DNA from 3 places in the Lysinibacillus sp. FSL K6-0057 genome. Region 1 is predicted to be linked to each of the others. Evidence: predicted binding sites of a transcription regulator. Region 1 holds the regulator's gene; each other region holds the start of a gene.
What was found. The regulator LexA, encoded in region 1, represses DNA repair genes until DNA is damaged. The targets are predictions, from matches to a motif close to CGAACATATGTTCG.
Positions count from the first base shown of each region.

Region 2: the regulator LexA is predicted to act here: its motif matches at 3,189-3,202, upstream of MHB40_RS21075 (DNA repair exonuclease).
Region 3: the regulator LexA is predicted to act here: its motif matches at 2,742-2,755, upstream of uvrB (excinuclease ABC subunit UvrB).

Region 1 is NZ_CP152047.1:1,330,668-1,338,396, reverse strand. Features, by position in the region: gene MHB40_RS06240 (LysM peptidoglycan-binding domain-containing protein) at 1-307, opposite strand, end outside; gene lexA (transcriptional repressor LexA) at 474-1,091, shown strand; gene MHB40_RS06230 (gamma-glutamyl-gamma-aminobutyrate hydrolase family protein) at 1,199-1,921, opposite strand; gene MHB40_RS06225 (prepilin peptidase) at 1,955-2,707, opposite strand; gene MHB40_RS06220 (hypothetical protein) at 2,773-3,465, opposite strand; gene MHB40_RS06215 (hypothetical protein) at 3,462-4,055, opposite strand; gene pilM (pilus assembly protein PilM) at 4,055-5,029, opposite strand; gene MHB40_RS06205 (prepilin-type N-terminal cleavage/methylation domain-containing protein) at 5,142-5,603, opposite strand; gene MHB40_RS06200 (prepilin-type N-terminal cleavage/methylation domain-containing protein) at 5,660-6,136, opposite strand; gene MHB40_RS06195 (type II secretion system F family protein) at 6,262-7,467, opposite strand; gene MHB40_RS06190 (type IV pilus twitching motility protein PilT) at 7,464-7,729, opposite strand, start outside.
Region 2 is NZ_CP152047.1:4,215,721-4,223,449, reverse strand. Features, by position in the region: gene MHB40_RS21095 (FAD-binding dehydrogenase) at 1-586, shown strand, start outside; gene MHB40_RS21090 (rhodanese-related sulfurtransferase) at 886-1,857, opposite strand; gene MHB40_RS21085 (enoyl-CoA hydratase) at 1,997-2,779, shown strand; gene MHB40_RS21080 (YhzD family protein) at 2,832-3,017, opposite strand; gene MHB40_RS21075 (DNA repair exonuclease) at 3,276-4,490, shown strand; gene MHB40_RS21070 (AAA family ATPase) at 4,495-7,383, shown strand; gene yhaM (3'-5' exoribonuclease YhaM) at 7,380-7,729, shown strand, end outside.
Region 3 is NZ_CP152047.1:766,113-773,841, reverse strand. Features, by position in the region: gene uvrA (excinuclease ABC subunit UvrA) at 1-681, opposite strand, end outside; gene uvrB (excinuclease ABC subunit UvrB) at 689-2,668, opposite strand; gene MHB40_RS03580 (IDEAL domain-containing protein) at 3,255-3,503, opposite strand; gene MHB40_RS03575 (competence protein ComK) at 3,731-4,240, shown strand; one part of gene prfB (peptide chain release factor 2) at 4,285-5,313, opposite strand; one part of gene prfB (peptide chain release factor 2) at 5,315-5,386, opposite strand; gene MHB40_RS03565 (competence protein ComK) at 5,512-6,054, opposite strand; gene secA (preprotein translocase subunit SecA) at 6,429-7,729, opposite strand, start outside.

The DNA of each region.
Region 1 (7,729 bases):
CATTTCTCGCAATTTCGATAGTATTGATGGGACTGGCTTGATCACTCACTACAGGAATAACTAGAGATTTTCCCGCTACAATTTTAATATCTGCTAGTTCATTTTCCGTTTTTACAAGCTTTATCCAATCATCAGTACTCATTTTACCACGATATTGCTCAGCTAACGACCACAAGCTATCTCCATGTTCAATTTGAATTTCTGCGTAACTAACTTTTCCTGGATCAGTAATGTAAAGGTATGCTGCAAATAGTAAACAAGCTCCTATTAAAATTGAGATATGTGTGTTTTTCTTCAACCATGTCATAATCATTACCCCTTTTTAAGAATGTTTGTTCGGAATGTATGTTCCCATAATAAAGCGAACAAACGTTTTTGTCAAACACTTTTCGAACCTATGTTTGCATACATGTTCGCATTCTGTTATACTATCAAATAAGTAGAATGATATTAGAAAAAAGAGGTGAGCACGCATGAAAAAAGTTTCGAAAAGACAAGAGGACATTTTAGCTTTCATTAAGGAAGAGGTACGAGCTAAAGGATATCCACCATCAGTACGTGAAATTGGTGAAGCAGTTGGACTTGCTTCCAGTTCAACTGTTCATGGACATTTAGCTCGATTAGAACAAAAAGGCTTTATTCGTCGAGATCCAACAAAGCCACGCGCAATTGAAATTTTAGAGCCTGAAGAATCCATTCAAAAGCAACAGGTGATCCATGTCCCACTTGTCGGGAAGGTTACAGCTGGTTCTCCAATTACAGCAATTGAAAATATTGAAGAATACTTCCCATTACCCGATACGTATGGCACAAGTGAAGATCAATTGTTCATGCTAGAAATCATGGGGGAATCAATGATTGAAGCTGGGATTTTAGATGGAGATTTAGTCATTGTCAAACAAAAGGCAACAGCTAATAATGGGGATATTGTTGTAGCTATGACAGCTGAGGATGAAGCAACTGTAAAACGTTTCTTTAAAGAGAAAAACCATTTCCGTTTACAACCTGAAAATTCTTCTATGGAACCTATTATTGTCGATCAAGTTTCGATTTTAGGACAAGTTGTAGGTCTTTACAGACGTGTACATTAACGATTAAAGCAGGTTTTGAGGATTATGTTCCTTCTAAGAGCATGTATCCTCTTTTTTACGCAAAAAAAGAATCCATATACGATTGGATTCTTTGTATAATGCCCCTTCTAAGCTTCCTTCTTAAATTTTAAGCTCGCTTCAATAAAGGCTGAAAATAGCTTTTGAGCACTCTCATCTCCTGCTATGGCTAGTTCCTCAGGATGCCACTGAACAGCCAAGCAAAATGGCATCTCCTCATGAACTACCGCTTCGATAATACCGTCGCTGGATTTTGCTGCTACTTTTAATTTTTCTGCTAACACATTCACCGCTTGATGATGAAATGAATTCACTGCAATCTTCTCTTGTTCAACGATAGTCGCTAATAGATTGTCAGCAATAACCTGTACAGAATGAGTAGCTACAGCTCGACCTGATTGCTGCGTATGTTGGAGTAACTTGTTACTAAAATGGTCACTATCAATGTCCTGATATAAAGTACCACCTAATGCAACATTTAATATTTGAATCCCTCGACAAATACCGAAAATAGGCATTTTCCGTTGGAATGCAGCTTCAATTAAGGCTAATTCAACCGTATCTCGCGCTGGATGAATTTTTCCAAGCTTTAATGAAGGCTCGGCCCCGAACAGAAATGGATGCACATCATGGCCGCCCGATAACATTAAACCATCTGTCATGGCTAAAATCTGTGCTGCCTCTTCTTCTACTCCAATCGGAATAATCAGTGGAATTCCACCTGCTTCAATAATGCTTTTGCTGTAAGCAGCATTTAATCGAGAGGATAAATCATCCTCCACAAAGGCTGTAATACCAATAATCGGTTTCACTTGCTTCCCTCCACATTCTTGAAGATTAAACAATTACCAAAAGCCTAAATACCAATTGATTAATAGATCGCCATAGAAATAAACAATGACTGCGGCCAGTGCAATAGAAGGCCCAAACGGAATGGGTGTTTTTCTCCCCTGTTTGTTCTTCGATAACACAGTAAATCCGACAATCATACCAATAACAGCAGCTAAAAACAGCGTTAACAGTGTATCAATTGTACCCAGAACGAGACCAATTAAAAAGAATAATTTAATATCGCCTCCACCCATGCCACCGTTCGATAGCACAGCAATTATATATAATATGCCAAAACCAACAACAGCACCCACAAGAGAGTCCCACCAAGGTGTTAATGGTGATAGAACTCGTCCAATAGCAAGCAAGGGTAAAAAGAATAATAGCACCTTATCTGGAATCTGCATATAGGCCAAATCTGACACTACAATGATGACTAATAAGGAGATAAAAACGAAAGCTACTATTAATTCTATGCTCCAGCCTAGCCGCCAATAAGCAAAGGCAAATAATACACCTGTCATTAATTCTATGACTGGGTAAACCCAAGAAATTTTGTTGCCACAACTCCGACATTTTCCTCCTAAAAATACATAGGACAATACTGGCACTAAATCAAGCGCCGTTAGTCGTCTCTGGCATTTCGTACAATGGGAAGGAGGGTGTACAATCGACTCCTTCTGCGGTACACGTAAGCCGACAACATTATAAAAAGAGCCAAAGACAAGTCCAAATAAAAAAATAAAGATCGTATAAGCCATTTCCAATTTTATGTCCTCCTAAACCAATAGGCGCCCATACAAATGAAGTATGGTGCGCCTATCAATAAAGTTTATTGTTGTTCTTCGTAATAGAACGTCGTCACTTGCACTGTTGCCTTTAACGTAAGATCTGCATCTTTCTCTAGCTGTTCCTGCTCTCCAGGTAATTTAAATTCAATCTTATCGGTTTTCATGACACGCTCTAATTGTTCAACCTCCTGTAAAAAGCTTTCAAGCGAATTAAAATCAAGCGCCCCAACCTCTAAGATAAAAGTAATGAGCTTTAAATTAGCTGGTAAAGAGTCCTTTGAAAGAGAAGCAATCGGTGTAGTGGTCTCCTTGTTCTCCTGATCACCATTGACCTCTGCTTCAGCCTGTTCTAACATATTGAGCTCATTCGATACATCTGAAGGTTTCACAGTGCCATCCTCACCTTGAACAGTTAAAGTCTGTATACGAGTTCCTGTCACCTCTTCAATCTCAGCTAAATCAAGAATAATCTTTTCAACGGCTCTTGTTGCAGGTAGCTTTTGTCTTAAGGCTAATATATTGATAGTAGGCTGTCCCTGCTCCTTGTCTAATTGTGCTAGTTGTTCTTTGACATTAGCTAATTCTTGCTGCACCTGCAATACATTACTCTCTTTTTCATTCACCTCATCCAATTTTGGTGACAGCAAATAATAATACAGCGCAAATAAAATAGCAGCTATCAACGCCAGTAACAAGATCATAGATGAATTTTTACTACTCGTTAATTTATTCATGAGCGTCGTCCTCCAGCTAAATACATAAAATCGATTGTTGCTGTGATGGACACTGAATATCGCGGTACTTCTTTAAATTTTTGTTGGGGTGTTAACGCCCTTTGTTCACCTAGCTCTATTTCAAAGTTTGAGACAGTGTTAATTTGAGCATCTGTAAAATAGCTACTCATTAAAAGTCGCTCCACATATTTCGATATATCTGTCATCGTTTCAAAATCCACTTCAATATTCACTGTGTTCTCTCCGAAAACGTAGCTACGTAAATAGGAATGAGTTGGTAATAAAGTTTTTGTTTCATCAATTAACGGTGTTACAGGATAAGAAACGCTTTGAATAAAAGTCACAGACTCTTCCAACGAACCCTGATCGACACTTTGTCGTGCGTCTAGCTCTTGCTGCAATTGATTAAGCTGTGTTGTTAATGCCTGTTCCTCTGCAGTCAATCGAGACAATTCACTTTTGGATGTAAAAAATAAAAAAAGTAAATAAGCTACAATAAGTCCCACAATGACAATCACCAAGCTATAAAAAAGCTTGGGAGAGGTTGTTCTTTTTTCAAGTTGTGGTAAGAGGTTTATATCTGGAACCATTAACGAACCTCCTTCAAAGCTAAGCCAAGCAACGTTGAAAATTCTCGCTTAAAGCGAGGAAACGATTTCTCAATTTTTTTCCCATCGACAACCCTCAGTGGTGGTTCTAAATTAGAAGCGAGTAAGTTCCCAATTGATTTCAATAGTGGGTTATCGCCAAGCATGATAATTTCATCCACTGTTTTTTCACCTTTATGTAAAGAAAACTTAAAGAAATTCATCATCCGATCAATCTCTAGAACCTGATCCATTACGACCATTTGATAATTCTCTGATTCGCCATTATAAATAAATTGATAGCTAAACTCATTCTCCTTCTTCCCCTGCCATTGCGTCATATCTACTTCAATGGTTTGATAGCGCAAAAACTCCACTTGGCCATTGGAAAAAATACTGATAGAGAGTTCATTAATCGACCATTCTGCTATTAAATATGTTTTATTAGGCATTAATAAGGACATGTGCTCTAATAAGCGTATATTACAAAGCGCACGAATATCGGCAGCTTCGGGTTCTAATGAAACATCTAACAGCATCCCTACTAGTTTCGTAATCTCTTCAGAAGGCGCAGCAAATAAGATAGCCTTGCCATCCTCGGCATCTGCATCATACACATCAATTAAAGGGTCCTGAAATGGTAAATGAATGGAATGTCCCAATTCCATCTCAGCATATCCTCGTAATTCCTGAGGCTTTACATCTTTAGGGTGCTCAAAGTTTTTTAATAGAACCGTCGTATCAGGGACAAACATGCGAACTGCCTGTTTTTTCCCTGTCCATTTCATTACTTGCTCTTTAATCACCTCAAAAAGAGCTACCTCGTCGATTATTGTCCCATTTTCAACGATTCCAGCTGCTAAGGGGTATTCATAGCCCTGCCACTGATTAGGCTCTGGTCCTTTCGCCACAATCGCACGTAGCACATAATCCTTCAGTTCAATCGAAACATGCGACTTTCTTTTTCTCTTAAACATGTGAAAAGACCTCCTTATCCTATTCAGTATAAATGATTTTTTCAATTAGTCATCCATTTCCCAGCCAGAAACGCAAATTTTCTTGCGCTTCTGAGTGGGTTGGGAGGACTGATTATTCCTTACCTTTTGTATCTTTATTATCTTCCGGTTTTTCCCCGCCAGCTTTTACCAATCTGTCATTAATCTCTTTTTCTGTTGCTTTATTATCTTTAACTTGAAATTCTGCTAACTTAATATCCTTTAATCTAGGGTACGTAACTTCCCAACCAGTTGTTGTATTTAATTCAACAACAGTACCAGCTAAATCTACACCATCTACATACGGTTTTAATGATTCATCATTACATTTATTTTCTTTACATGCCCCATCAATATAAGCAATTTTAGCACCTGCTAGAATATTTGATGCCTCCGCTAAAATTGCACGGTCCTTCGACTTATTAATAATATTACCAATTGCAGGTACAGCGATTGCTGCGATAATTGCTAGGATAACAATTACAGCTAATAGTTCAACTAATGTTAAACCTTTCTCATTTTTCAATAGTTTTTTATTTTTCCATTTTTTTAACATAATGAAATCCTCCTTAATAATTTTATATGAAGTGTGTGTACACGCGCTTCTGAACATTATGGCGAAGCTGCACAATCTCGCCCAATACATTTGCCACCAGTTCCCTTGCTGCCCTTACGAATATCGTCTGCAATATGCTGTAAGGTGGCATTATCAAAATTAATATATTTGCCATTGCTGTAATAAATCGCATGTGCATTGAAATAGTAGGTGCCCTCGATAAATTGGACATTGGCATTCTGACCTTCTTTATCTGCCTCTAATATTTTGCCTGCACTGTCTAAATAACCATCAGATACTAATTTTCCCACTTCAACCATCTGCCATTGATCAGCGGTTGGATGCTCCATAAAATAGAACTGCGCGGCATGAATGACATTGATAGCATCTGCCTTTAATGCCTTATAACGTGAATTATCAATGACATTACTTATAGCTGGAATTGCAATGGCAGCAACGATAGCTAGAATAACAATGACTGCCAATAACTCGACTAATGTCAAGCCCTTTTCGTTCATTACCCTCATTTCCATGTCCAGTCTCTCCTTTAATACTTAACCATGAAGATACCTACTTGCCGCTTCCTTTTGTTAGCAAATCTAAGTAGATATTTCCCATTAAGCGGAACAAAAGGGCATCCATATCAATATTGTAAACATTACATATTTTCATATAGTTGGAACATTGGTAAGAATATAGCCGCAACGATGACACCTACAACTAGAGCCAGTATCACAATCATTAAAGGCTCAATGAGTGACTTCATGGTATCGACAGCACGGTTTACTTCTTCTTCATAAAAATCAGCAATCTTTTCAAGCATGTAATCCAAGGACCCTGTTTTCTCACCAATTGATGTCATTTGTGTAACAAGTGGTGGAAATAGCCAGCTTTTTTCAAGTGGTTCTGATAATGTGCCACCCTTTTCTAAATTATCTCGGGCTTCCAGTACTACTTTACCCATTACTGGATTACCACCAACCTTTTCGACAATTGTTAGGGCTTGTAGAATTGGCACGGAGCTACTAAAGAGTGTAGACAAGGTTCTTGTCATTCTCGCAATAATATCCTTTTGTAACAGCTGTCCAAAGATTGGCATACGCAGTAAAAATACATTGACGGCATAATGAAACTCTTTATTATTTTTATAGAAATAGTGTAAGCCCACTACTAACACCAATAATCCTAAAATCACAAGGTACCAAAACTGAATGAGCCAATCACTAATACCTACTACAATGACCGTTATTAACGGCATTTCTAAATTCATTTCTTTAAATGCATCCATAAAGGTTGGCACAATGAACACCATTAAAAACATACCAACCACCAGTGTTAAAAGCGATAATATCGCTGGATAGGTCATGGCAGATTGAATTTTTTTCTTGATGTTATATTGCTTCTCTAGTGTGCTTGCAAGGCGATCTAATGTATCATCGACGTTTCCTGTAGCCTCACCAGCACGCATCATATTGACAAATAGCAATGGGAACACTTTTGGGTGTTTACCTGCTGCATCTGAAAATGCCATCCCATTTCGAATATCCTCTTCAACCTGCATCAATGCTCGCTTCAGTGGTTTACTCCTTGTTTGCTCACCCAAAATATGGGTTGCTTCAACGACAGGAACGCCCGCACGAATTAATGTCGCATATTGCCGACAATAAATAACAAATTCCTGGTGCTTCACTTTTGTCCCAAAAGCAATATCTTTATGTAAAATGCTATTTGATTCTTGAAGTTCTCGTGCATTAATTCCTTGTGCTCGAAGCTTTTCCATGGCTACCTTTTTATTCGGTGCCTCGATAATGCCCTTTTTAGGTGCTCCTGTTTTGGTACGACCACTATAACGAAATATCGTCAACTATAATCACCAGCGTTCATATATGGTCGTGCATCCTCAAGTGAAATCTTACCTGTCGTAATTAAGTGTTGCATCGAATATTCCAATGTGTGCATACCTAATGCTTTACTTGTCTGCATCACACTTGGAATTTGGTGGATTTTTTCATTACGAATTAAATTCGAGATGGCAGGTGCCTGTACTAAAATTTCTGTCGCAGCAATACGCCCTTTTACATCCTTACGTACAAATAAACGCTGAGAAACAATACCTTGCAGTACAT
Region 2 (7,729 bases), 2.2 Mb from region 1:
TGGCTCAGAGCAAAACCCAGATTTAACAAACAAAAGCATTGGCGATGTGCTAAAACGCATTTTGCCAGGTCCACCTGCTCCTATCCAAGCTTTTAAAAATCATGGAGAGGATTTTGTGATTGCACATGATTTAAAAGAACTCGTAGATGGAATGAATAAGCTTGCTGGGAATGACTTACTTGATTTCATGAAAATTAAAGAGCAAATCTTGGCAAGAGATCGTGAAATGGATAATAAGTTTACGAAGGATTTACAGGTAAACGCCATTCATGGGGCAAGAAATTATATTGGTGATAAATTGGTACGCGTTGCCAAGCCCCATAAAATTTTAGATACTAAAAATTGGCCTTTAATTGCCGTTCGCTTAAACATTCTAACAAGGAAAACTTTAGGTGGCTTACAAACAAATTTAAATGGCGCTGTATTGGGCATGGACGGTCAGCCAATACCTGGTTTATTTGCCGCTGGTGAAGTAAGTGGTTTCGGTGGCGGTGGTGTCCATGGCTACCGCGCTTTAGAAGGGACATTTGTCGGTGGCTGTTTATTTAGCGGACGACAGGTAGGGCGTTATTTAGCACAAGAATAGAGTGTATTTCTTTATACGAGTAAGAGCATCGTCTTGATGAACGATGCTCTTTTTGAATGGGTTGATCATGCTGAGGTAGGATCACTAAGCTGAAGTTTTTGAGCGGCAATCGCTCTGAAATGAGCACTTAGGTCACGATATGGAGCGGAAATCCACTAGAAATGAGCGCTTAGGTCATATTTTGGAGCGGAAATCCATCAGCAATGATCACTTAGCTCAAATTATTGAATGGATTAGAAATCTCATTTGCTCAAACTACAGAGAAACCATCTTCTAACAATGCATTATCTCTCCAAGTATTAACAACTTGATTGTTGGACCTCTGCAATCTTAGCAATTTGCTCTTCAACTTGTTCCTTTGTCCAACCGTTTTCCTCCACGAAGAAGTTGCGTTCGGCACGACGACAATCATCTGAACAGCTACGCATGTAAAATGCCTCATGTTTTTCTTCACACAGCATTAATTTATGACACTCTGGGTTTGCACAGTTTGTATATCGTTCAGAAGGTTCCCCAGTGAAATAATCCTTCCCAACAATGACATGCTCCACCTGATTAATCGGTACACTTCGACGACGGTCAAAAACAAACATTTGACCATCCCATAATTGGCCTTTTACTTCAGGATCTTTCGCATATGTAGCAATACCGCCATGTAATTGACCTACGCTCTTACCATAGCCCTCACGTTTTAGCCAACCAGAGAATTTTTCGCAGCGAATACCACCTGTACAATAAGTTAAGATTTTTTTATCTGCAAAATCTTCTTTATGTGCCTCCATCCAAGCAGGGAGGTCACGGAATGTTTCGATATCAGGTCGTACAGCACCTCTGAAATGACCGAGATCATATTCATAGTCATTACGGGCATCGATAATCACTGTGTTATCTTCTTGCATTTGTTCCATAAATTCTTTAGGTGTTAAATAATCACCTGTGATTTCTAACGGATTGATATCCTGTTCTAAACCTAGGTGAACAATTTCCTGACGAGGACGTACATGTATTTTTCTAAAGGTATGCCCTTCAACCTCATCAATTTTCCACATAATATCATTAAAACGAGCATCAGCCTTCATATGGTTCATGTAAGCATCTGTTTGCTCAATGGTACCTGATACAGTTCCGTTAATACCTTCGTAGCCTACTAAAATGCGACCAAGAAGCCCAATTTCTTTACACAATGCTAAATGTTCTTCTGCAAAAGCTTCAGGGTCTTCAATCGTAATATATTTATAATAAAGTAATACACGATAGTCTTTTTGTGTCAAAATACGTTACCACCTTTATGTCGATATTCGTCCTTTAATATAGCATAACAAGAGCAATTTTGCTTAGCGTAGAAGGAGTTTTCAAGAAAAACACGAATTATACATAGTGAATGACTATTCATAATTGGGGGTTATAGAGATGGAATTTTCAACGATTACTTTAGAGAAGTTAGAACGTCGTGCAACGTTAACGTTGAATCGTCCACAGGCGATGAATGCTATGGATGATGTCATGATGCGTGAACTTGCAGAATGCTTTGAGGCTCTACAACAGGAACGAGATATTCAGGTGCTTGTTATTCGGGGAGAAGGAAAGGTCTTTTCTGCGGGTGGCGATATAAAAGCAATGCTAGATGAAAGCAAACCGCTGAATATTGATGAAGCAATGGTTTATCTGACACGTATCGTGAAGGCATATTATCAGCTACCGATGATTGTGATTGCAGCAGTTCATGGTGCATCAGCAGGTTTAGGATTTAGTCTAACACTAGGGGCAGATATTGTTGTAGCCTGTGAAAATAGTAAACTTGCTATGAATTTCATTGGAATAGGACTCATTCCAGATGGTGGCGGTCATTTCTTCATGAAGGAACGTGTAGGAACGGTTAAAGCGAAACAAATGATATGGGAAGGGAAGGTATTAACAGCAAATGAAGCATTAGATGTAGGGTTAATTGATTATATTGCACCAGAGGGCACTGTATTTGCAATGGCAGATCAGCTTGTTGGGAAAATGCTTGCATCCCCTATCTCTTCCATGATTACGACGAAAAAAATTCTGCATGCACAAAATATGCCACAGCTAGAAAATATCTTAGCATTAGAGGCTGAGGGCCAGTCTGCAATGCGTAAAACAATAGATCATGTTGAGGGCATTCATGCATTTGTAGAGAAAAGAATGCCTATCTTTGTAGGGAAATAAAAATAATAAAAGGCGCGTAGCAAATAATTGACTACGTGCCTTTTATTAGCCACTAAACATGGAATAAAATTAATTTACCCGAAGCGTTTACTAGACGATGCGTTTTATCGGCAACACCTTTTTCCTCAATTTGTTGTTGTCCATTTAGTTTAGCAGCCTCATCATTTTCAAAAGTCCAAGTTTCATCAAACAATGTTTCCCCTGTTTTTTCAAAAGCTGTAAAACGATAATTCTCCATACAGACCCCACCCTTTTACTTGAATATATTTCTATTATACATAGAAGATTTATAAACTTCACGGTAAAACTAGTGAATTTTTTGATAAATTACGAAAATTGTGGAAAAAGTAAGGCAATGTTGTTTTTTTCCGTAATAGCATTTTTCATCAAACAGGAATTATGATAAAATAGAACAAATATTCGGTTTCGATTAGTCAACATATTATTACTTTGGTTTGTACGAAAGAGAGAATTATCTACTATTTGAGGTGATTGGATGTCAGCAATTCGTTTTTTCCATATGGCAGATTTACATTTAGATAGTCCATTTAAGGGCTTATTTGGCCTACCCGAACACATTTTAAAGAAAATTCGGTCAAGCACTTTTGAAGCATTCGATAAAATTATCCATAAAGCGATTCAGGAAAAACCTGACTTTTTACTAATTGTTGGAGATATTTATGATGGTGAAAATCGTAGCTTGCAAGCACAACGAAGATTTCAAGATGCAATGGAAAAGCTTTTTCAACACAATATCCCTGTGATTGTGAGCTACGGAAATCATGATCATTTAAATGGCACTTGGACACGGTTTGCTTTACCAAGTAATGTCTATGAATTACCAGCTGAGACGAGTGTGGTTCAATTAAAAATACGTGGTCAGCAAGTGAATATATATGGTTTTAGTTATCCTGAACGTCATTTAAAGGAGTCCGTTATTGAAAGCTATCCAACTGCTCAGGATCAGCAAGCCATTCATATTGGTATGCTACATGGCAGTGAGGCAGGCAATAAGACACATGATGTGTATGCCCCTTTTACAAAACAGCAGTTACTTGAAAAGAACTATCATTATTGGGCGTTAGGCCATATTCATAAACGACAGCTTTTACATCAAAACCCAGCCATTGTTTATCCAGGCAATATTCAAAGTCGACATCGTAAAGAACAAGGAATGAAAGGTTTTTATGATGTGATGTTATCCCAAACATCGACTGAACTTGATTTTATCTCTACTTCTGCTGTTGTTTATAGCACGATAGAGGTGGACTGTTCGAGTGTGGTACATGCCAATGAATTACTGAAAAGATGTGCAGAAGCCATCACAGCCAATAGGACGAAATATGGGGCATCGGTAGTAGAGCTTCATTTGCAACATATTGATGAGCAAACGGAAGCTTTATTTGAGCATGCAACAGTAGATGCTTGGTTAGAGACTATTCGAGAGGCTGAGGAAGGCATTGAGCCAATGTGTTGGGTACAAAAAATGGTGTTGCAAAAGGCAGCGAGATATTATGAGCATACAGCAACAACTCAATCCGTTGTGAGCTTAATGGAGCAGTGGGACAGTAATGAATGGAAGGATATTCTAAAAGATTTGTACCAATATGCCGGTGGTGCTAGGCTGATAGAGCCACTAAGTGAAAAGGATATTGAGAAGTTAACGCATCATGCACAAACATTATTAGCAGAAGAAATTCAAAGGGCGTGATTACATGCTGACAATACAGAAAATCCAAATATATGGCTTTGGTAAGCATGAAAATATCTCCATCTCCTTAAGTGATGGCGTCACTATTTTTTATGGATTAAATGAAGCAGGAAAAACGACGATTCAGCAGTTTATATTACAAATGCTTTTTGGTTTTCCTACAAGGCAGCAGACACAGCGCAAATATGAGCCGAAAGTTTCGACGAAATATGGGGGTCAGCTGACAATTTTGCACCCGATTTATGGCCAATGCACAATTGAACGTGTGAAAGGAAAGGCTGCTGGTGATGTTACTGTCTATTTTGAGGATGGTACAACGGGGCATGAGGAGTTGTTAGTAAAGCTTTTATATGGTTATTCTAGGGCTTCCTTCGAATCCATCTTTTCTTTTTCATTGCATGAGCTACAAGGTATTGAAAAAATGTCTGAGGAGGAGCTAACCCATTTGCTACTTGCCTCAGGTACAACAGGTATTCAGCATTTATCCACCCTTGAAAAGAAAATGGATAAAGAGGCTAGCGAGTTGTTTAAAAAGACAGGTAAAGTGCCATTGATTAATCAAAAGATTGAACAATTAAAGCAGCTTGAACGAACGATTAAACAGGAACAAGGGAAGATTCAAACATTTGAGGACAAACTACAGCAATTACAACTACTTGAGCAAAAGTTAGAGCAGCTATATGGTACGCAAAAAATGCAACAGCAACAGTGGCAGCAGTTAACTATTCAAAAGCAGGCACTACCTCTTCTTAAGCAGCAACAGACTTTACAGCAGACATTGACCAATTATCAACATGTTCAGTTTCCAGCAGAGGGTATCAGACGTTATGAACAATTAAAGGATCGTCTGTTACATGAAAGTCAACAGCTGATGCAATTAAAGGAGCAGTATCAAACATTGCAGGATAAAGTACTTGCAACAGTGGATGAGCAAACGGTCAATGAAATGGCTAGACTTATGCAAAAAGAGGCAACATGGCATCAACTGATGGTGAAAGAGCAAAATTTACATGATGATCTCTTTTTGCTTGAGCAAGAAATCGAAGCACAATTTCGTTTATTAGGTGTAAAAGAGAAAGAGGCACAAGATATACTTCTGCAAGAAACAGTTTCACTCCAACAAGAACAACAATTTCAGCTTCAATTAGGTAAGTTAGAGGAGACAGAGGAGGAGTTAAAGTTTCATCTACGTTCTCTTGAGCAGGTTCATCTAGAATTAGATGCAATTGCTAAACAGAAGCAGCGGGTCATGCAGGAGTCATTAACAAGTGAAGAAGAACATATTTTAGCACAGTGGCCCCAACAAAAACGAAAGCTTGAGCAATTACGTACTGCCAAATCGCTACGTATTAAGCAGAAGCAACCTCATTACTTTATCTGGCTTGTACTACTGCTTGGTTTCATGTCGTTTGCCTATGGTGTATTTGAAAAAAATCTAGTTGTAATGATCATCGGAGCAGTTTTATCATTGCTAACCTTTTTGTTTATTCGATATGGTAATCGAGCAGATGAGCCTACTAGTAAAGAGCACAGTTTCCTCCTACGGGAGTTAGAGCAAGAGGAAATGACAGTACAAGAAATGCTTTTAAAGAAGCATAGATACGAAGATCGTTGGTTACATGTCAATGAACAGCAAAAAGAGAAGGAGCAGCAATACACTTCTCTTGAATATAAAATTCAACAAGCGGAGGTAGAGAGTGAAGAAGCCACTCAGACACTCCAGCATTTTTTAAAGCGTTATCGCTTACAGGGAACGATAGCCCGCACGTTAATGCCCGAATTATTTATGCGTATCCGTGGTGTACAAGAACTAGCAGCTAAAAGAAACAGTACCCTAAGTCTTTTGCAAGAAGCTCAGGTAGAAAAGAACAGCATTTATGAGCAACTACAACGGGTTTTAGATGGAGCTTATGATGAACATGAAGTCTATATATATTTACGTACAGCCTACCTTGAAGCACAGCAGCATCAACAGCAAGCACAGCATGCAAAAGATCAGCTAGCTAGCCTCCAAATAAAAATGGAAGGTGGACAATCAAGAATTGATCGTTATTCAGCAGAAATGTCCGAGCTATTTAAGGAAGCGCAAATTCAAAACGAGCAGGCATATTATGAAATGCATGAGCAATCTGAGCAGAGAAGAAAAATTGTGACAGAGTTGCAAACTGTTCAGGCTCAATTATCTTCACTCAATCTTCAACAGCCAGCGAGTCTGATTGAGGACACAGTTAACGAGGACATACTTGCTTTAGAACAAGAGCAGCATTCATTGCAACTAACAATTGACCAATGTCTGGAACAACGCGCTTCTTTGCTTATGGAAAAGGAACAGCTATTAAATGATGAAAAGTATGGCCAAGTGCTTCAACAGTTTGAGCAGGAGAAAACAGAATTACAGCAGCTAGTTGAGCAATGGGCAACTAAAAAAGCTGTAGCGACAGCTATTCATGAAACCTTATTTCGTCTTCGCGAAGAAAAATTACCGCATGTGCTTGCAGAGGTAAATGCCATTTTTCGTTTACTTACAGGCGGAAGCTATGACAAACTTTCGATTCATGAGGAAGGTTATTTTGTAGCACAAGATGCTGCAGGAATACGTTATCAAATGGTCGAATTGTCACAGGCTACCAAAGAGCAAGCATATATTGCATTGCGAATGGCCCTTGCAAAAACCCTAGTGAACACGGCTCCATTTCCAATGATTATGGACGATCCTTTTGTCCATTTTGATCGAAACCGCACAGACAAAATGGTACAATTAATGAAAGAAGTAGGATATGAACGTCAAATTTTATATTTTACTTGCCATGACACAATGCTCAAACATTGGCAGCGAGAGCAAATTGTCGATATAGGAGCATTAGCAAATGAAAGGGGAGTGACGTCAACATGAAAGGGATAACGACGCTCCAAGTTGGAGAAGCAGTTGATCAATTTTTATTAATAAAACAAGCGACAAAAGGTGTTACAACCGTTGGAAAGCCATTTATGTCGCTATTATTACAAGATAAGAGTGGAGATATTGAGGCAAAGCTATGGGATACCAATGAGGACCATGAAAAGCTGTATCATGCGGAAGCTATTGTGCGTGTAGGTGGAGAGATTCATGACTATAGAGGGAAGAATCAATTGCGTATCAAATCGATTCGTGTTGCCAAGCCAGAGGAAGGAATCGCTATCCATGATTTAGTGCCGTCCTCTGCAACACCGAAAGAACAACTATATGAAGAATTAAACCA
Region 3 (7,729 bases), 560 kb from region 1:
CAAAGCCGTTTCTAACGAATCACTCAGACGAGCAGCAATCCCTTCCTTCATGACAACACGGTCCACCACTACTTCGATTGAATGCTTTTTATTTTTATCAAGTTCGATAGCATCATCTAAATCACGTAATTCCCCATCAATTCGGACACGAACAAAACCCTGCTTTTTTAAATCTTCTAGCAATTTAACATGGGTTCCCTTACGTCCAGAAACCATTGGTGCAAGAAGTTGCATTTTTGTTCTCTCTGGATAAGTTAATAAACGATCCACCATTTGCTCAATCGTTTGGGAAGTGATTTCTATGCCATGATTTGGACAAATCGGTTTACCAATGCGTGCATAAAGTAAACGTAAGTAGTCATAGATCTCCGTTACCGTACCTACAGTAGATCGTGGGTTACGACTTGTCGTTTTTTGGTCAATGGAAATAGCAGGAGATAAACCTTCTATGGCATCAACATCTGGCTTATCCATTTGCCCAAGAAATTGGCGGGCATAGGCGGAAAGGGACTCAACATAACGACGTTGGCCCTCCGCATAAATTGTGTCAAATGCTAGAGAAGACTTTCCTGAGCCTGATAAACCAGTTAATACGACCAATTGGTCACGTGGAATTGTGACATTGATATTTTTTAAATTATGAGCACGTGCGCCTTGCACGACAATTTCAGTATTTTTCACAAGTCATTCACCCTTCTACCTTCAATTCAAATATTGTATCTCGCAACTCAGCCGCACGTTCAAAATCAAGCGCTTTTGCTGCTTCCTTCATTTCTACTTCTAGGGAAGCTAAGAGCTGTTCTCTTTCCGCCTTTGTTAGCTTTTTGCCTTTTGTTGCCTTTGTTACATAGGATTCCTCTTCTTCTGCTACTTGTGTTGCACGAATGACATCTGGGATTTTCTTAATGATCGTTTGTGGTGTTATGCCATGCTCCTCGTTATAAGCCATTTGTAACGCACGGCGACGTTTCGTTTCATCAATCGCCTTTTTCATCGAGTCTGTTACATGATCTGCATACATAATGACATGACCATTCGCATTACGAGCAGCACGACCAATCGTTTGAATCAATGAACGCTCTGAACGTAAAAACCCTTCTTTATCAGCATCTAAAATTGCAACAAGGGACACCTCAGGAATATCAAGACCTTCACGCAATAGATTAATACCAATTAGTACGTCATACGTTCCTTTTCGTAGTTCACGGATAATCTCTATACGTTCTAGTGTTTTAATTTCTGAATGTAAGTATTCGACTTTTAAGCCCATTTCCTTCAAGTAGGCCGATAAATCCTCAGACATTTTCTTCGTTAACGTTGTCACTAAAACCCGTTCATTTTGTGCAATTCGATCTTGAATTTCATCGATTAAATTATCGATTTGCCCTTCAATAGGTCGCACCTCAATTAACGGATCCAATAATCCAGTAGGTCGAATAATTTGCTCAACCATTTCGGGTGTGTGCTCCAGCTCATACGGACCTGGTGTGGCTGATACATAAATGGCTTGATGCACTCTTTTTTCGTATTCTTCAAAGCGTAGTGGACGGTTATCAAGTGCTGATGGCAAACGGAAACCATGTTCTACGAGTACACCTTTACGTGCTTGGTCACCATTGTACATGCCACGAACCTGAGGCAGTGTGACGTGACTTTCATCGACTACAAGCAAAAAGTCATCTGGGAAATAATCTAGCAATGTATATGGAGTGGCACCTGCTCCACGCAATGTTAAATGACGTGAATAGTTTTCAATCCCTGAGCAAAAGCCCATTTCACGCATCATTTCTAAATCATAACGTGTACGTTGTTCTAAACGCTGTGCCTCTAGTAATTTATCTTCTGATCGTAATAATGCAAGTCGTTCCTCTAATTCTTGTTCAATGTTTTCAATTGCTTTACGCATTTTTTCTTCTCGTGTAACGAAGTGGGATGCTGGGAAAATAGCAACATGCTCTCGATCCGATAAAATTTCTCCCGTAAGTGCATCTACCTCACGAATGCGATCAATTTCATCACCGAAAAATTCCACGCGAATACAATGCTCATCACGAGAGGCTGGGAAGATTTCCACTACATCTCCACGTACCCGAAATGTTCCGCGTGTAAAACTAATATCATTTCGCTCATACTGAACGTCTACAAGTTTGCGCAGTAGCTGATTACGTTCTATTTCCATACCTGTGCGAATGGAAACAACCATTTCTCGATATTCTTCAGGGGAACCTAAACCATAAATGCAGGACACAGATGCAATAATAATGACATCCTCACGCTCAAACAATGCAGAAGTAGCAGAGTGACGCAGCTTATCAATTTCATCGTTAATGCTAGAATCTTTTTCTATATAGGTATCTGTCTGCGGTACATAAGCTTCTGGTTGGTAGTAATCATAGTAGCTGACAAAGTATTCAACAGCGTTATTTGGGAAGAACTCTTTAAATTCACTATATAACTGGCCAGCTAACGTTTTATTGTGTGCCATGATTAGTGTTGGTTTTTTAACCTGCTGGATGACATTAGAAATGGTAAACGTTTTACCTGTTCCCGTAGCACCAAGTAATGTTTGATGACGTTTGCCTGCATTCACACCCTCCACTAATTCCGCAATGGCCTGTGGCTGATCCCCATTAGGCTGATATGGCGCTTGTAAATCAAATGTTTGCACTCATGTCCCCGTCCTTTCCTTCCAATTTGTACATATATTTTAGCATAGCAATATTAAAATTTCGAACATTTAACGAACGAATGTTTGTAATTTTTTTTTCATCTCTAAAATTCTTAATAAATAACGATACGGCCAATTTAACTTGTCACTCTTATAATAGCCGTTTTATCAGGTTTTCAAGCTTCATGAGATTCCTTATTTAGGAGTGACGGTTATTGCTTTTGGAGCGGCTTGCACTCTTTTAGGAGCGGAGTTTTGTGCTTTTGGAGCGGCTATCGTGCGGTTACGATCGGGGGCGTCACTTTTAGAGCGGTTATCTCACCTTTATGAGCGGCTTCCGTCTCTTTCAGAGCGACTCATTCCCTTTTATGAGCGGGTTCCGTCTCTTTCGGAGCGACTCATTCCTTTTTATGAGCGGGGGCACATGCTTTTTGGAGCGGGAACCTTCACTTTCGGAGCGACTCTCACTTTTTTATGAGCAGAGTCTCAAACTGTTCGAATGAAAACAAACACTCTTCACATCCCTCACAACTATTTTCAAAGTCAAAAAAATCCCGCTCTCCAATAGAAGTGGAGAGCGGGTTCGTCAATATGTTTCATCTTCTGTTTGCTGTAAGGAAATTAGTTCGGATGCGTATTGATAAAATGCGTTTTCATCTTTTTCATCGAGTGCTCTATCTATCAGAACCATGAGCTGCTCTTGCCGATGCATACGCTGGATACGATTTAAAAATAAATCTAAATAAATCTCGTTTAATAATTTCTCTGCCTCATCAACTTTTTTCGACTGACCAACGGCTTTTAGAAAATCTGTATACGAATAATATTTATCCAACGATCTCACCTCGATCCTTTTCTAAATTATATGAAAATTGAAATTAAAAAGCAATGCTTACGAATCGAAAATATCTTGGATTAGCTCTAAATCACGTGACATTTAGAGCAAATTCTCTAAGCATTTCGTGCTTTTCTGAACAATTTTCAACTTTTTCATCTAATTTATGAAAGTCATTTTTTGCTCTACACTAATGTTATTACTAGAAAAAAGGAGGCACTCCCTATATGACAACTAATTTTGTAAACGGCTACTTAATTTCATTCAACACTTATTTACTGCAGCCCATTCAGCATGACTCCAAAGTATTCACACATGTGATTGATAAGCATAATGAGCTGATTGTTACGCGCAAACCGATGCATGTCCTTCGAAAATCCTGTATCTCATTAGGCTCCACCTATGAAGCCGCAAAACAATCGGCTAAGCGTTTCTTCGGCAATCAACACAAGTTACCAGTCGTCGTGGCCTTTGATTACGGTTATCCCTGTATTTTTTTACCAACTTATTCACCAAGCTCCATTCACAATATATGGATTGGGCTTCATGCAATTATCAATATTACACCTAGTGAAATGGGGTGTACTGTAACGTTAAAAAATAATAAACAAATTGAACTACCTATTCGATATGCATCCATTAGTAAACAATTTCTTAACGCATCTATGCTGTATAAATACTACATGAATGAACGTAAACAGCTTAGCCAAGATGCACCCTATCATCCGCCCTTTTAACAAAAAATTCCCCAAGAGCATCTCACTCTTGGGGAATCTGTGTATTAATTTATTTTTGAACGTAAATAAGCATTAATAAATGGATCTAAATCGCCATCCATCACTGCTCCCACATTACCTGTCTCTTCATTTGTACGATGATCCTTTACCATCGAGTATGGGTGGAAAACATACGAACGAATTTGAGAGCCCCAGCCTATTTCTTTTTGTTCACCACGTATTTCATCTAGCTGTGCCTGCTGTTTATCAAGCTCTAGTTGATATAGCTTCCCTTTTAACATCGTCATCGCTTTTTCACGGTTTTTAATCTGTGAACGCTCAGCTTGACATTGTACGACCGTACCAGTAGGGATATGCGTAATACGAACAGCAGAATCTGTCGTATTAATATGCTGACCACCCGCACCTGTTGCACGATACGTATCAATTTTTAAATCCTCTGTACGAATATCGATTTCAATATTGTCGTCGAACTCTGGCATAACATCGCAGGAAACGAAAGACGTATGACGGCGGCCAGAAGAATCGAATGGAGAAATACGTACTAGACGATGGACACCCTTTTCTGCTTGTAAATAACCAAAAGCATTGTGACCTTTAATCGACAATGTTACAGATTTAATCCCAGCTTCATCTCCAGGCAGATAGTCCACCGTTTCCACTTTAAATCCGCGCTTTTCCGCCCATCTCGTATACATACGTAAAAGCATGGAACCCCAATCCTGTGATTCCGTACCACCAGCTCCAGGATGCAGCTCTAAAATGGCATTGTTTTGATCATATGGACCACTTAACAGCAGTTGCAGCTCAAAATCAGCTATCTTTTGTTGGAATTCTGCTAGTTCTTTGCCTAGTTCTTCCTGTAATTCTTCGTCTGATTCTTCACGTAAAAGCTCCAGTGTCATATCTAAATTTTCATGTGTTTCCACTAAATCCTTATATTCATTGGCAATGGCTTTTAAGGCATTGCCTTCATTGATAACCACCTGTGCACCTTGCTGATCATCCCAAAAGCCTGGCTCTAGCATCATTTCATCTAGCTCCTGAATACGTGCCTCTTTGTTTTCTAAGTCAAAGAGACCCCCTAAAGTCCACCAATTTTTTGGCTGTAGTGTCTAACACATTGCGTACATCTGCTAATTCAATCATCGTTAAATCCTCCGAACGTTAGTCATGGAGCTAACACTTCATTCACAAAGCCCCGTATCTTTTTATTATAACGTTTTTACAAAGGAAAACATACTATCTAGCAGATGTTTTATGGTATTAAGTCAACTATCTTGCGTCTCGTCCTCCACCATATTCTTGGCAAGACGTTGAAATACTTTCACACGATCATACTGAACAAGTAAATATTTTGTTCGTTTCTCTAGTCTATATTTTAATAAAAAAGCTCTTTGAATTCGAGACTCTAACGCATTAACACTGACATCTACAATAAATTCCTTGCCATTCATAAAAGTGACCTTCGTCCTCTTTTTATCCACAGCATTATATTCATCAATATGATGGACAGCGAACCAGATACATTCGGGATGTAGAGGAGATCTACTAGGGAACCATAGAATATTACATCGTTCATCCACCACTATAGGATTTTTATTAAGCTTGCCTAGGATCATTTTCGAACCATCGAATGCTCCTCTTAAACTAGAACCAAAATAACGCAGATTAAAGTCCAATAATTTCGTGGGTGGTAGCGTAGATATATACTCATTATTTTTCTCATACACCTGCGTACATAAATTTCCAAAGGAATCATACACAGGCATATACATCATTGTTTCACTATTCATAATATCTTTTTTATGCATCTATAGTCCCCCTTTATACATTTTATGTTGCTTCCAGTCATAATAAAAAGGAATATACCAATATCCGTACATTCCCGATATTTTCAACGAGTAAGATTGCTTGAAATTTTTTTCAACACACCTACCCATTTCTCCAAGAAACCTTCTTGAAAATCCCGATCCTCCTTAAGTCTTGGTCTTATAATTAATAATTTAGGATAATAATAGGACAAACAACTTGTACTATATACCTATTATTACAGCTATTGTATACCCATATTTTTCAATTGTCTATAAATTCTGACTTTATAAGCTAAAATTTCTTCAATTTTGAGTTATTTTAAAAAGAAAAAATCATTTTAACACGTAGTTAAAATGATTTTTTCACCTAAATATTATTGAGCCGTACCATGACAGTTTTTAAATTTCTTACCGCTTCCACATGGACATAAATCATTACGGCCAATGTTTTCAGCCTTACGAACTGGTTGCCTTTTCGGAGCAGAGCCACCTTCTTCTTTTGGATTAACAGCCTGCCCCTTCGCCACCTCTTCACGCTCAAGATTGTTGCGGATTTCTGCTTTCATCGCATATTTCGCTACATCCTCACGAATAGAGGCTACCATATCCTCAAACATCGCAAAGCCTTCTTGTTGATATTCACGAAGCGGATCGTTTTGACCATATGCACGCAGATGGATACCTTGACGTAGTTGATCCATTGCATCAATATGATCAATCCATTTTGTATCGATTGATCGTAATAAAATGACCTTTTCAAACTCACGCATACGCTCTGGTGTCAGTTCTACCTCTTTTTCATTATAACGAACATGAACTGCATCAGAAATCAACTGATTAATATCTTCTACAGACTTGCCTTGGAAATCAGATACTTTAAGTTGACCTTCCTCTAAAAGATTGGCCGCTACAAAGTCTTCAATTGCCTTTAAGTTCCAATCCTTCTGTTCACCTTGAGTATACAGGCTAACAATATTATCAATTGTTTCTTGAATCATAGACTCAACAAGCACACGCATATTTTCTGTTTCCAGCACATCATAACGCTCTTTATAAATAATCTCACGTTGCTGACGTAATACATCGTCATATTGTAATAATCGTTTACGCGCATCAAAGTTATTACCTTCGACACGTTTCTGCGCTGATTCTACAGCTCTCGACACCACTTTCGATTGCAATGGCTGGGAATCATCCATACCTAAGCGCATCATCATAGACTTCATATTGTCAGAGCCAAAACGACGCATCAAATCATCCTCTAGGGATAGATAGAATTGTGTAACCCCAGGATTCCCTTGACGACCAGAACGTCCACGAAGCTGATTGTCAATACGACGGGATTCATGTCGCTCTGTACCGATTACCGCTAAACCACCAATTTCGAGTACACCTTCACCAGGTTTAATATCTGTACCACGACCAGCCATGTTTGTTGCAATTGTCACAGCACCCTTTGAACCAGCATTGGCAATGATTTCAGCTTCACGTTCATGGTTTTTCGCATTTAATACATTATGTGGAATTTTATACTTATCCAATAATCTTGAAATAATTTCAGACGTTTCAATGGCAACTGTACCTACAAGTACTGGTTGACCCGCTTGATGTCGCTCTGCAATATCTGCAGCTACCGCTTTATATTTTCCTTCCATAGTGGCAAAAATTAAGTCAG